3 regions of the Pseudarthrobacter raffinosi genome follow, and region 2 is predicted to be linked to each of the others. Evidence: riboswitches for the same ligand, from Rfam matches in the RefSeq annotation. Region 2 holds a riboswitch; each other region holds the start of a gene.
The links. A riboswitch is a leader RNA that binds a small molecule or an ion and turns the genes downstream of it on or off. The one in region 2 is predicted to bind thiamine pyrophosphate.

Region 1 (2,259 bases), on a different contig from region 2:
AGCACGCCGGCGGGATCCAGGTTCGCGGTGGGCTCATCCAGCAGGATCAGCCCGGGCCGCATCGCGAGGATCCCGGCCAGCGCCAGGCGCTGCTTCTGCCCGCCGGACAGGGCCGACGTCGGGTGGTCCAGCGGGAGCCCGCCGGCGTTCAAACCGCCGCCCCCGGCACTTCGCAGCCCGACGTCGTCGAGCGCTTCATGGACGCGGCGCCAGATCTCGTCCCGCGGAACGGCGAGGTTCTCGGCGCCGAAGGCGACGTCGTCGCCCAGGCGCGAAAGAACCACCTGCGTTTCCGGATCCTGCTGCATCAGTCCCGAGCGGCCGCGCTGCCCGCGCGGCACCACACCGTCGATCAGCAGCGAACCGGTTTCGTCGGCGTCGTCCCCTTCATCCCCCAGCACTCCTGCGAGCGCATGCAGCAGCGTTGACTTGCCCGCGCCCGATGGGCCCAGCAGCAGCACCCGCTCGCCGGGAGCGATGTCGAGGTCGAGCCCCCGGACGGCGGGGGCGGAACGTCCGGCATGCCACCAGCCCCAGCCACGGGCGGACACCGCGGCGGGGCGTACTCCGGAAGCGCCGGCGTCGGAAGCGGTCATCAGTTGAAGAAGGGCTCCGAAGCTGCCTTCCGGGATGCGAACGAGCTCAGCACGCCGGTCCTGGCCAGGCCGCGGGTGGCGATCCAGGACAGCGCGCCCGCAATCACCGCGCCGGAGATGGTGCAGAACGCGATGTACGCGAGCTTGTCGGCGGGCTCGTAGGCGATGTTCCAGCCCCACGGCAGGAACGAGTCATTGAGGCCGCAGAACAGGCCCGCGCCGGCACCGGCCAGCAGCGCGGCGATGAGGTTGTACTTCTGGTGCAGGAAGGACTTGAACCGGAAGTTGCCGTACACCAGCAGGAAGAACACCAGTTCGGCGCCCAGGCCCTGGAGGAGTCCGGAGATCAGCACGGTGGCGCCGTACTGCGAGCCCATGATGAGTTCGCCGGTGGCGGCCACCGCTTCGCAGAAGAGCGCCGCGCCGGGTTTGCGGATGATGAGCATGCCCAGCACTGCCGGGATCATCCAGCCACCGGCGATCAGGCCGGTCAGCGGGGGGTAAACGGCGTTCATGGGGGCGGAGACGATGCCGGCGCCCTGGGACCAGGCCCAGAAGATCACGCCGCCGGTGATGGCGATGAGCGCCGCCACCACGATGTCCACAACACGCCAGGTATTGCCGGTCTTTTTGATTGCTGCAGTTGTCATTTTGGTCCTCCTGAGGAACAGGAGGGGAAAGTGCCCCGGCGTGCGGCGCTGCCGCCGTTTCCGGACACTTCGAGAACTCGACTCCCTTGCGCCGGTACTAACCGGATCAGGTTCGAGGGTCTGCGGCTGTCCGCACTCTCAGCGCCCACCTGCGGTTCCCTGGCAATGCCAGTGATGTCCGACGGCGGCGCTCCCCTGTCGTATTAAATCTGCCCTGATGGGCGTGCTCCAGTTTACACCGCGGGCGGGGTAGATTGTGGGCCATGACTGCCAACAACCCGACTGTGACTGCGTTCAATCCCGATTCGACAGTGCCCCAGCCGGCGGGGCTGCTTGAGGCCCTGATTGCCCGGGTCGAAGCCGAGATCAACGAGCTGCAGTTTCCGCATTTCAGCAAGGACGACTCCCTCAACCTCGGGCTGCTCCTGGTGGAGCTGGGCAAGAGCCGGAAGCTGCCCATCGCGATCGACATCACCAAGGGTGACCAGGTCCTGTTCCACGTGGCCTTGGACGGCGCCACCCCGGACAACGAGCACTGGGTCCGGGCCAAGCAGCGCACCGCCGCCAGGTATGAGATCCCGTCGCTGCTGGTGGGCCTCCGCGGCAGGCTGCACGGCGGCCGGATCGAGGACCACGGCTGGTTCGACGAGTCCACCTATGCCCCGCACGGCGGCTGCTTCCCGGTCTACGTCACCGGTGTGGGTGCAGTGGCCACGGTAACGGTCTCGGGCCTGCCCCAGCAACAGGACCATGATCTCGTGGTGGAGGCCCTGCGGGAGATTCTGGAGTCCATGCATGCGGGTTAGGCTAAAGACAATCCCGGATCCGCTCAAAAGGAGTTCAACGAATGAACCTGTTCATCAAGCTGCTCGGCACTGCAATCAGCCTCGGCGCCGGATTCGTCGGCACCAAGATGGTCAATACCGTATGGGAAAAGTCCACCGGCCGGAAGCCCCCGACCGGCAGGGATGAAGACACCCCCACGAGCCTTCGCTCGGCGCTGACGTTCGCGC
Region 2 (2,259 bases):
GCCCGGGACCTTCCACCATGACCTGCACGTCGAATTCCCACGCCCGCTGGGTCAGTTCAGCCAGGGTGTCCAGCTCGGCGAATTGGGCGGCGTCGTTGGCGTCCGCCGTCGCCCCCGGGCGCAGTCCGTCGCCCAGGGAGAACGCGACGTCGTACTTGGCGAAGATTTCGCACAGCTCGTCGAAGTGGGTGTAGAGGAAGTTCTCCTGGTGGTGCGCCAGGCACCACCCGGCCATGATCGCGCCGCCCCGGGAGACGATGCCGGTAACGCGGTTGGCCGTCAGCGGCACGTAACGCAGCAGCACACCGGCGTGGATGGTCATGTAGTCCACCCCCTGCTCGCACTGCTCGATGACCGTGTCCCGGTAGATCTCCCACGTCAGGGCGTTGGCCTCCCCGTTGACCTTCTCCAGCGCCTGGTAAATGGGCACCGTACCGATGGGCACGGGGGAGTTGCGGATGAGCCATTCCCGGGTGGTGTGGATGTCGTCTCCGGTGGACAGGTCCATCACCGTGTCGGCGCCCCACTGGGTGGCCCATTGGAGTTTGTCCACTTCCTCGGCAATGGAGCTGGTCACTGCCGAGTTGCCGATGTTGGCGTTGATCTTGACCAGGAAGGCCTTGCCGATGATCATCGGTTCGGATTCCGGGTGGTTGATGTTGTTGGGGATGATGGCGCGGCCGGCGGCGACTTCGCTGCGGACCAGTTCCACATCACAGTTTTCGCGGAGGGCGATGAACTGCATCTCGGGGGTGATGACACCCTGCCGCGCATAATGCATCTGCGTGACGGTCCGGCCGCCGACGGCGCGGCGGGGCACCGGCTGCGCGCCCTTCCACTCCGCAGAGGCTGCGCCGCGGCGGACGGCCGACTTGCCGTCGTCGAGCAGGTTCCGCTCCCGGCCGCTGTAGGGCTCAGTGTCTCCGCGGGCGGCGATCCACTCTGAGCGGAACGGGTTGAGGCCCACCACCGGATCGCTGCCCGGTCCCGCCGTGCGGTAGGTCCGGAAAGGCCCGTTCGGCGCGCCGTTTGGCGACGGTTCGAGGGCGATCTCGGTCACGGGAACCCGGATCCCGGTGGCGTCATCAGTGATAAACGCCAGCGAGTGGGACTTCAGTGACTGGGTTTCAGGCTGGAGCGTTTGATCCACGTCGGTTTCATTTTGGACGGGGATCAGCTGTGTTTCTTGTGTATTCAATGAATACTCACTTCCTTCGCCGGCATTACCCGGACAGGTTCAACGGTCGCAGGCTGCGTCAGCCCGATCTCAGCCCGTGCAAGGGCTCCCGTGTGGTCAAGTCGAAGCTACCACAGGCCGAGGGTGGACTGGTGACAGCAATCACGGGAAAGCGGTCGCAATCAGTCTGCTTCGCCACTTGAATTAAATTGAAGCTTCAAGTAAATTAGAACCATAGCCGCCTTCCATCCGAAGGCCAACGGACCGGGAGTGTTCAAATGACTGCGGAAGCCACCAGCCGGGATCTCCTTCCTGCCGACCTCTCCATGGGCACCGTGATGCTCAAGGTGGGCGACATGAAGCTGATGACCGACTACTACCAGCGTGCGCTCGGCCTGGAGGTCGTCGCAGAACAGGACGGCGGCGTCTATCTTGGCCGCCTTCAACGCCCGCTGGTCCATCTCGCGGCCGCCCCGTCCTTGAATCTGCCTGGCAGGGGAGAGGCCGGGCTGTTCCACACCGCACTGCTGTTTGACGACCAGGCTTCGCTGGCCGCCACGGTAGCCACCGCCGCCCAGTACGAACCCCGGTCCTTCACCGGCAGCGCCGACCACCTCGTCAGCGAGGCCTTCTACTTCAACGACCCCGAAGGCAACGGCATCGAACTGTACTGGGACAGGCCCCGCGAAAACTGGTCCTGGAACGGGAAGGCTGTAGTGATGGACAGCCTGGCACTGCCGCCGCAGCGCTACCTCGAGCAGCACCTGACCCAGGAATCCGTGGCCGGCCAGCGGGCCAGCGAAGCCGGCGTGGGCCACGTCCACCTCCAGGTGGGCGACGTCCAGTCAGCGCACGATTTCTACGTGGGCACGCTGGGCTTCGAAAAGACCGCCGGCTGGCACGGGCAGGCGCTGTTTGTCTCCGCGGGCCGGTATCACCACCACATGGCCATGAACGTCTGGAACAGCCGCGGAGCCGGTCCCCGCAAGGACACCCTGGGCCTCGGCGAAGTGCTCATCGAGGTCCCTTCCGGGGATGACGTCGGAGCGCTCGCCGACCGCCTGAAGGTCGCCGGTGTAGCC
Region 3 (2,259 bases), on a different contig from region 2:
ACCAGGACTTGGGCGTCACGCAGCAACTGATAGACGCCGCCGGCCGAGACAGCGGCGTCGCCCGTCCCTGCGAGGGCATCCTCTCGCTGCGTAGCCCCGATCACCACCGTGCCGTCCTGCCGGGGAACGATGTAGACCGGCACACCATGGACCATTCCGCGGACAGTGGAGGTGAGGAGCTGGCGCAGGTGCCGCGGAACAGCCAGCCGCAGGATGTCACCGTAGACGGGCCGCAGGGGCAGGTGCAGTCCAACCGGGAGGCCATCCAGCGACCCCGCCTGCAATCCGTTGGCCACGATGGTCTCCCCGGCCTGGACGCTTCCGCCGTGGGCGAGCCTCGCCCCGCTGACACGGCCGTCCTCCCAAAGAAGGGAAGCAGCCCGTTGGTCAACGGCGAATCCCCCGCGGGCACCTGCCACGGCTGTTCCTGCTCCCGGTTCGTGGATGGCCAGGACTTCCTGGAGGCACGCCACCAGCTTCCGTGGATCCACCTGGTGGTCGGCGGGGATGTCCAGGGCGCAGGATATGGCCGGGCTGAGCAGGGATTCCCTGGTCCTGGCCTCACGGACAGTCAGGGGTTCCACCACCAGGCCGCTGGCCTGCTGCACGGCCCGGAGGTCCATCAGCGCCCGGCGGTCCGCAGCGTCCGCGCCGATGGCGAGGGTCGGCGTCGTCAGATATCCGGTATCGCCAGCCCCGGCCAGGGCGAGGTCCGCCGCAAAGGCAGGCCACAGGCCGGAAGATGCAAGCATCAGCTCAAGGAGGTCTTCCTCCTGGTAATGCAGTTCGCTCACAGGGGCCAGCATGCCGGCGGCTGCCCAGCTGGCGCCGTTGCCGGGCGCGTCATCGATCAGCACGACGGAACGGCCGGATCGTCGGGCCTCCCAGGCTACGGCGTGGCCGATGACTCCGCCGCCGATGACTGCCACGTCGGCATGCAGGACGGCGGCGGTGCTGGCTGGTGCAGGCCCAGGTGGGCTGCTTATTGCGGGGGGCATATGTTCCTTCCCTACGCCGGTACTAGCCGGATCAGGTCAAGCGGTCGGCTCTGACGCCCTCTCAGCCCGGCCGCTTTGTGACGGCTGCAACGGGCTCCCGCAGTACCCGCCCAGTTTAGGGGACTTAGGCTGGTTTCCATGAACGCGCAATCCTTCGCCGCTGCAGGCACGCCCTCCGCCCCCTCCGCCGCTCCCGAATCCTTGACCGGAACAGACCCCGCCGGCGGCACAAACACCGGCCTCCCGCACAGCGTCAAGCTGTACCTGTGCACCGACGCGCGCCGGGACCGCGGGGACTTTGGCGAGTTTGTGGACGCGGCGTTTGCCGGCGGCGTGGACATCATCCAGCTCCGGGACAAGGCCATCGAGGCAGCCGAGGAGCTGGAGCTGCTGGCCGTGCTTCAGGCCGCGGCCGAACGCCACGGAAAGCTGTGGGCAGTCAATGACCGTGCCGATATCGCGCTGCTGTCCGGCGCCCCCGTCTTCCACATCGGGCAGAAGGATCTGCCGGTCGCTTCCGCCCGCACGCTGCTCGGGGCACCAGCCGCGATCGGCCTTTCCACGCACACCGCCGAGCAGATCGAAGGGGCCATCCGGCTGTCCGGTGGGCTGACTGACCAAGGCGGCCTGGACTACTTCTGCGTAGGACCGGTCTGGGCCACGCCGACGAAACCGGGCCGGGCCGCCGTCGGCCTTGACCTGGTGCGGTACGCGGCCGAAGCCGTCCGCGCTGCCGGTGGCACCCAGGCCACGCTGCCCTGGTTTGCCATCGGAGGCATCGATCTCGGCAACGTGGAGCAGGTGGTGGAGGCCGGCGCCGGCAGGATTGTTGTGGTGCGTGCCATCACCGAAGCCTCGGACCCCGCAGCGGCGGCCGTGGCACTTCTGGCGGCCCTGGACGCCGGCGCATCCTGACAATCCACCGCGTGGCGTGCGGCGGGCGTGCACGATCCGTGGAAATCGAGCTAACCTGATTTTCGTGTCACATCATAGGTTGGCCCCCAATGTCCACGAGCAGACGAACGACCTCGCGGCGGCGCTGAGCGCCCTGCGGACCGAGCTGGAACTGCCGGGGCCCTACCCGGCGGAGGCGGTCCGGGACGCGGAAGCGGCAGTGGCCGCGCACGAGTTGCCGGGTGCTGACCTGACGGAAGTGGCGTTCCTCACTATCGATCCGGCGTCGTCCACTGACCTGGACCAGGCGCTGTTCATCGAGCGTGCGGGCACTGGCTACCGGGTGCTTTACGCCATCGCTGACGTG

Region 1: another riboswitch for thiamine pyrophosphate. It lies ahead of NG697_RS11860 (ECF transporter S component); the one in region 2 lies ahead of thiC (phosphomethylpyrimidine synthase ThiC).
Region 3: another riboswitch for thiamine pyrophosphate. It lies ahead of thiO (glycine oxidase ThiO); the one in region 2 lies ahead of thiC (phosphomethylpyrimidine synthase ThiC).

Annotation. Positions count from the first base shown of each region.
Region 1 is NZ_JAMXBG010000010.1:107,159-109,417, forward strand. It holds gene NG697_RS11855 (ABC transporter ATP-binding protein) at 1-596, opposite strand, end outside; gene NG697_RS11860 (ECF transporter S component) at 596-1,246, opposite strand; TPP riboswitch at 1,312-1,453, opposite strand; gene NG697_RS11865 (heme-degrading domain-containing protein) at 1,510-2,052, shown strand; gene NG697_RS11870 (DUF4235 domain-containing protein) at 2,094-2,259, shown strand, end outside.
Region 2 is NZ_JAMXBG010000002.1:154,400-156,658, forward strand. It holds gene thiC (phosphomethylpyrimidine synthase ThiC) at 1-1,198, opposite strand, end outside; TPP riboswitch at 1,193-1,300, opposite strand; gene NG697_RS02495 (VOC family protein) at 1,456-2,259, shown strand, end outside.
Region 3 is NZ_JAMXBG010000012.1:8,357-10,615, reverse strand. It holds gene thiO (glycine oxidase ThiO) at 1-998, opposite strand, end outside; TPP riboswitch at 989-1,109, opposite strand; gene thiE (thiamine phosphate synthase) at 1,137-1,913, shown strand; gene NG697_RS12835 (RNB domain-containing ribonuclease) at 1,978-2,259, shown strand, end outside.